Regions from separate parts of the Kribbella sp. NPDC002412 genome, predicted to be linked through region 2. Evidence: riboswitches for the same ligand, from Rfam matches in the RefSeq annotation. Region 2 holds a riboswitch; the other holds the start of a gene.
The links. A riboswitch is a leader RNA that binds a small molecule or an ion and turns the genes downstream of it on or off. The one in region 2 is predicted to bind cobalamin.

Region 1 (3,402 bases), on a different contig from region 2:
TTGGTTCCGCGGATCCTGGCGCCGATGCCGCGGACCGGGGTCCAGTCGTTGCCGAGGCCGCCGGAGTACTTGGCGAGCAGGGCGTTGTTGCGGATCTTGGTGAAGATGCCGCCCAGGTCGTCCTCGACCGTGGTGAGGAAGCAGGACGACAGCTGCGGCCTGGTCGTGCCGGAGTTGAACAGCGTCGGCGTGGACGACATGAACCGGAACGAGCTGAGCAGCTCGTAGAACTGGATCGCCCGCGCCTCCCGGTCGTCCTCGCGCAGCGCCATCCCCATCGCGACCCGCAGGAAGAAGGCCTGCGGCAGCTCGTACCGAACCTTGTCGATGTGCAGCAGGTAGCGGTCGTAGAGAGTCTGCAGTCCGAGGAACGCGAAGTCGAGGTCACGCTCGGGCTTGATCGCGGCCGCCAGCGCGGTCAGGTCGAAGCTCGCGAGCTCCTGGTCGAGCTGGCCGGCCTCGATCCCGGTCCGGATGTACTCCGGGAAGTACTCCGGGTACGCCGTGGTCATATCGGCCTGGCTCGCCTGCCGTGGCTCACCGTGGACCCGGCCGAGCGCCTCACGGCGGATCTGGTCGAGCAGCAGGCGGGCGGCGGCGAAGCTGTACTGCGGCTCGGTCTCGACGTACGACCGGGCGGCCATCACCAGCGCGAGCTCGACCTCGTGCTGGCCGATGCCGTCGTAGCAGGAGCCGAGCGTCTCGTCGAGGATCAACTGCGGATCGACCGAGTCGAGGCCGTCGGCAGCCTCGGCGACGATCACACGCAGCCGGTCGAGGTCGAGTGGCGCCGCGCTGCCGTCGGCCGCGCGCACGGTGATGGCCGGCTTCTCGGTGACACCGGCCGGGTCGGCGGGCGTGCGAGCGCGGGTACGCTCCTCCCGGTAGAGGACGTAGGCGCGGGCGACCTGGTGCTCGCCGGCGCGCATCAGCGCCAGCTCGACCTGGTCCTGGACGTCCTCGACCTGGACGCTGCGGCGGGCTTGGTGGTGGCGGGGGCCACGACTGGTCAGGGCGTCGACGACCCGGCCGGTCAGGTCGGTCACCAGGTCCCGGACCCGATGCGTCGTGCCCGCGTCGGCGCCCTCGACGGCGAGGAACGCCTTGGTCATGGCGACCGCGATCTTGGACTGGTCGAACGCCGTACTGCTGCCGTCGCGGCGGACGACGGTCAGCTCGATCGACGGCTGGTCGGCCCCCGGTCGTGATGAGGAAGTGACGGTCACAGATGCTCTTTCCACGCGAGTTCGGAGGGCCTCGTCTCGCGGGCGGGAAGCATGACGGGACAGGCAGCACCGGCCGGGACTGCGCCTGTCACGCCCTGCGACCCGCCCTCGAGGTCTCGGACCGCGCGCACCGGCGGTGCGCGCGCCGGTGGCAGGTACTCGGACTTGCGGAAGGGTTCCGCTCACCGTTGCGGGGCAGTTCCGGATTCGCACCGGATTCCCCTGTTGCCTCGGAGTCACCCACATCTTGTGGTGTTGATGCCTCCGAACCACCAGCAGTAGTGATGCTAGGTGGCGGCTCCGACATTTTGTGGCAGCGCCACGCCGCGTGTCGCACATCTTGTGGTCCCCACCGCCCCGCGTCTCAGCCGCCGCCGCGTGGAGGTCCTGCAGCGTCATGATCTCGGAGCCGTGGTGGATCAGCTCGCGGTTGAGACGCAGCACGACGTGACCGAAAGGCTCGGCGGCGTCGAGCTCGGTCGCCTGGCTGAGGCCGACCGTCATCACCTGCTCCTCGTCCAGCGCGGCGACCGAGTCACGCCAGGTCTCGACCCAGTGCGTCAGCCAGGCGACGGCGTCGCGGGCGTTGCCGTGCAGCGTGATGTCGGCGCGTCCTTGCCTGCGCTCGCCGAACGTCCACTCCCAGCGCTCGAAGAACGCCTCGGTCAGGTGGGCGATCAGCCACGCGATCGTGCGCGGGCCACGGTGGTCCGGCTCATCCGGCCACTGCGCGACCCACTCGCCGGAACCGAGGGACCGGAACCGGCCGGCGTAGTGGCGCCGGACGACGGTCAGCGCCTCGCCGCTCGGCTGCCAGAAGTACTGCTCGTCGGTCAGCTCCGCGAGCCGGGTGGACAGCACCATCCAGCTGAAGCCGAGCTGGCCGCGGACCATCGCCATCGCCGATGGGCGGTACAGGATGTCCCAGTCGAACGGCTCCGGCATCACGGTTCCTCACGCTCCCGGTCGGATTTTGCAGCAGGATCGAACATGTGTTCGAATTGTTGCCCGAACGGGAGGGGAAAGTCAATGAGCGCTGCGTGTTGGTTCTGGCCTCGACGGGACCGGTCTGCTAGGCGGTTCGATCCGCGTATCGGCCGCCGGGCTGGCGAAACGCCGTTCCAGCAAGGTGAAGGCGTCGATCAGTTCGGGAGCCTCGTAGACGCGGTTCCGGCGGCCGTCGGTGACCTCCCGCAGGACGCGAGCTTCGACCAGCCGCGCGAGCGCCTGGTTGGCGGCCTGTTGCGACCGGTCGATCAGTTTCGCCGCGCCCGCGAGGGTGAGCACCGGGGCGGCGGGCAGCGTCTCGATCAGCAACTCCACGGCCGAGCCGGCCCGCACAGGTGCGGCGCGGTCCCGCCAGGCGCTCTTGAGATCGGCCGCCGTTCGCTCGAAGCGGGCGGCCTCCGCGGTGGCGTGGCTACACGCTGCGGCGAACATCAGCAGCCACTGGTTGGCTGCCGTGCGGGCCCGCGGGGTGGTCGGCTTGCCAACGTGCCGGAAGGCGGTGAGCGCCTCGATGTACTGCGTCGCGTGGGTCGCGAGCGACAGCGACACCGGCGGGACTGTCCGCTCGACCAGGCCCTCGGCGCGCAGGATCAGGTGGATCAGCGCGCGGCCGGTCCGTCCGTTGCCATCGGCAAAGGGATGGATGGTCTCGAACTGTGCGTGCGCGATCGCGGTCTTCGCCAGCACCGGCAGGCGGGACTCGCGGACGAATGCCATCAGGTCGGCGAGGAGCTCGGGGACCGACTGCGCCGGCGGCGGGACGTAGTACGCCTCGGCAGGGGAGCGGCCGCCGATCCAGTTCTGCAGGTACCTGACCTCGCCACCGACCTCCGGCGTCGGCGAGTGCGCCATCAGCCGACGGTGGGCTTCGAGCAGGTGCTCGACCTCGAGTTTGTCACCGGCGTGCACGGACTCCGTCACCCAGGTCATCGCGTCGACGGCGCCGAGCACCTCTTCGGCGGTCACGTCACGCTGTCGCTCCTGCAGGACTTCGGCCTTCAGCAGGCGGCGTGCGCCGACGACCAGTCCTTCGATCTGCGACGACCCGACCGCCTCGGCCCGCAGCAGCAGTCGCGCCAACGCCTCGCTGTTCGTCAGGACGGCGGCCGTCGCGTCGAGCCGGGCGAGATCGCCGGCCGCGTCCTCCAAGGCGGCCAGCGCGTCGTCG
Region 2 (3,402 bases):
TCGCGGACGTCCGCCGTACGGCTGCCCTCGCGCGGCGCGTCGGCGTCGCGGCGGTGGGAGTGGCGGCGATGCTGGCCGGAATGAGCCGGCGGAGGGGGAGACGCGTTGGGTAAGGACCTGAGCCGGCGGCCGCGGCGGATTGCGCTGATCCGGCACGCCGAGTCCGAGGCGAACCTGGACAAGACGATCTTCGAGCGCGTCCCCGACCACGCCATCCCGCTGACGCAGCACGGCCACGAGCAGGCGATCCAGGCGGGGAAGCGGCTGCGGGAGCTGTTCGACAACGAACCGGTCCGGGTCTACGTCTCGCCGTACCTGCGGGCCTGCCAGACACTGGAGTCGCTCGGCATCGACGACCTGCTGGAGGTCGTCCGCGAGGAGCCGCGGCTGCGGGAGCAGGACTGGGCCAACTTCCAGGACACCGCGGACATCGAGCGGCAGCAGCAGCTCCGGGACTCGTACGGGCACTTCTACTACCGGTTCACCCACGGCGAGTCCGGCTCCGACGTGTACGACCGGGTGTCCACGTTCCTGGAGACGATGCACCGCGACTTCGAGACGCCGGACGCGCCGCGGAACGTGCTGCTGGTCTCGCACGGGCTGACCATGCGGCTGTTCTGCATGCGCTGGTTCCACTGGTCGGTCCGGTTCTTCGAGACGCTGCGCAACCCGGACAACGCCGAAACACGCGTCCTGCTGCGGCAGCCGGATTTCCGGTACAAGCTGGACCGGCCGTTCGAGCAGTGGACACCTTACGAACCGACGGAACGGGAGCGATCGGCATGGTTGTAGAGCAGACCCGGGAGGCGGTCCTCGAGCTGCTGGCGAGCCTCTCGCCGGCCCAGCTGGACAAGATCAGGGCAGCGTTCGACACGCCCGACCACAAGGACTGGACGTACCTGCCCGGCGACCGGCCCGGGCTGCCGCTGGCCGAGCTGAACCCGGCCCAGCAGCGGCTCGCGGAGCGGCTGATCGAGGTCGGCTGCAGCGAGCGCGGCGTGGCCGACTCGATGGCCGTGCTGGAGGCGGAGGTGATCCTGCGCGAGATCCCCGACCTGCCGCCGACGGGGGAGTGGGAAGGGTCCGTGCTGGGTCAGCGGTACTTCCTCCGCGTGCTCGGCGACCCGTCCGACACGGAGCCGTGGGCCTGGCGGCTGAACGGTCACCACCTGGCTCTGCACGTGACGCTGGTCGACGGCGCGATCGCGTTCACGCCGCAGTTCATCGGGTCGAACCCGGCCGAGGTGAGGTCCGGCCCGCAGGCGGGCCGGCGGTTCCTGGCCGCCGAGCAGGACCTGGGCTTCCAGCTCCTGCACGCCCTCGACTCCGGCCAGCGCGCGGTCGCCGTCGTCTCCGACGAGGCGCCCGACGACATCCTCACCCGGCACGACCCGGTCGCCGACGCGTCCCTGCTGCACCGCGGCCTCGCGTACGGCGAGATGACCGCCGAGCAGCGCCAGGTGTTCAGCCTCCTGATCGGCCAGTACGTCGGCCGCGCCGCCGGGCCGATCGGGTTGCAGACCTGGCAGGACATCACCGACCACGGCATCGAGCGCCTGACCTTCGCCTGGGCCGGCAAGACCGAACCGGGCGTAGGCAACCGGCACTACTACTCGATCGCCGGCCCGACCTTCCTCGCCGAGTACGACAACACCCAGGACAACGCCAACCACATCCACTCCGTCTGGCGCGACCTCCGCAACGACTGGGGCACCGACCTCCTCGCCGCCCACTACGCCACGCACCGCTGAGTAGGGGACCGCCAGACCATCACAACCGCCACCCAACGGCGGCTCCACGCTCAGCGGCGAGCGACTGGCGCAATTGTGATGGCCTGGCGCTCCGGCCCTCTCAAAGCCGTCGGCTAGAGTCGGCGACGTCAACCGACGGCATCAGCAGGAACCCGGTGTGAGTCCGGGACGGTCCCGCCACTGTGACCACCTCGCGTGGGAGTCAGGAACTGCCGCCGTCGAACCTCCGGACGGGGCGTGGACACCCCGAGGAAGGACTCGTGGCGCGTGCCCGCGAACCTGCTGCTGCTCTCCACCGCCGACACCGACCTGCTGGCTGCCTCTGAGGCGGACGCGGGCTGGAAGGTCGCGAACCCCGCCCGGCTCGACCTGGCCGAGCTCACCCCGCTGCTTGACTCCGCCGAGGTCGTGGTCGTCCGCCTGCTCGGCGGCCGCCGGGCCTGGGAGGAAGGGCTCGACGCGGTGATCGCGTCCGGCAAGCCGGCCGTGGTGGTCAGCGGCGAGGCCGCGCCCGACGCCGAGCTGATGTCGCTGTCGACCGTGCCCGCCGGTGCGGTCACCGAGGCGCTCGCCTACCTGCGCGAGGGCGGCGCCGGGAACCTCCGGAACCTGGCCGGCTTCCTCCGCGACACGATCTTGCTGACCGGCGACGAGTTCGACCCACCGCAGGCACTCCCGGCGTACGGCGTCCGCGGCACCTTCGTCGAGGACCAGCGGCCGGTCGTCGGCATCGTCTACTACCGCGCGCACGAGATCTCCGGAAACACCGCGTTCGTCGACGCACTGGCCGCGGCTGTGTCGAACGCGGGCGCGCAGCCGCTACCTGTGTACTGCGGCACCCTCCGCGGACTGGATCCGACCAGCGCCGAGAACGCCGGCCTCTTCGAGCTGCTGCGCAAGTGCGACGTTCTGGTCACCACTCTGCTCGCCGCCGGTGGATCCGTCGCGGCGGACGCGAGCGCAGGCGGCGCGGACGACGCCTGGGACGCCGGTGCGCTCGCGTCGCTCGACATCCCGCTGCTCCAGGGCCTCGCGCTGACCTCGACGCGCGAGCAGTGGGAGGCCAGCGACGCCGCGGTGAGCCCGCTGGACGCGGCGACCCAGGTGGCCATTCCGGAGTTCGACGGGCGGCTGATCACGATCCCGTTCTCGTTCAAGGCGTACGACGAGGACGGGCTCGCTCGTTACGCGCCCGACCCGGAGCGTTGCGACCGGCTGGCCGGGATCGCGGTCGCGCATGCCCGGCTCCGGCACGTCCCGGTCGCCGAGAAGCGGCTCGCTCTGGTGTTGTCGTCGTACCCGACGAAGCACGCGCGGATCGGGAACGCGGTCGGTCTGGACACTCCGGCGTCCGCAGTCGTGCTGCTCGGGCAGCTCGAGGCGGCCGGGTACGACCTCGGCGGGCTCGACCTGAGTGAGCTGCAGGGCGCGGACGGCGCCGACGGGCTGATCCACCGGCTGATCGCGGCCGGCGGGCACGACGTCGACTGGCTGACCGACGAACAGCTGGCGAACGCGGTGGCGAAGGTCCCGCTGTCGACGTACCAGCAGTGGTTCGGCCGGGTCCCGGAGTCGTTGCGTGAGGCAATGACCGAGGCCTGGGGAGCGCCGCCGGGGGAGTTGTACGTCACCCCGTCCGGTGAGATTGCGC

Region 1: linked by a shared signal. The riboswitch ahead of ACWCOV_RS02265 (ribonucleoside-diphosphate reductase subunit alpha) and the one ahead of cobN (cobaltochelatase subunit CobN) in region 2 are both predicted to bind cobalamin.

What each region holds. Positions count from the first base shown of each region.
Region 1 covers NZ_JBSFBL010000002.1:94,223-97,624, reverse strand. The annotation lists gene ACWCOV_RS02265 (ribonucleoside-diphosphate reductase subunit alpha) at 1-1,226, opposite strand, end outside; cobalamin riboswitch at 1,360-1,515, opposite strand; partial or broken gene ACWCOV_RS02260 (DinB family protein) at 1,638-2,120, opposite strand; gene ACWCOV_RS02255 (Fic family protein) at 2,253-3,402, opposite strand, start outside.
Region 2 covers NZ_JBSFBL010000006.1:174,595-177,996, reverse strand. The annotation lists gene ACWCOV_RS07345 (cobalamin biosynthesis protein) at 1-113, shown strand, start outside; gene ACWCOV_RS07340 (histidine phosphatase family protein) at 106-792, shown strand; gene ACWCOV_RS07335 (DUF3500 domain-containing protein) at 783-1,751, shown strand; cobalamin riboswitch at 1,855-1,982, shown strand; gene cobN (cobaltochelatase subunit CobN) at 2,019-3,402, shown strand, end outside.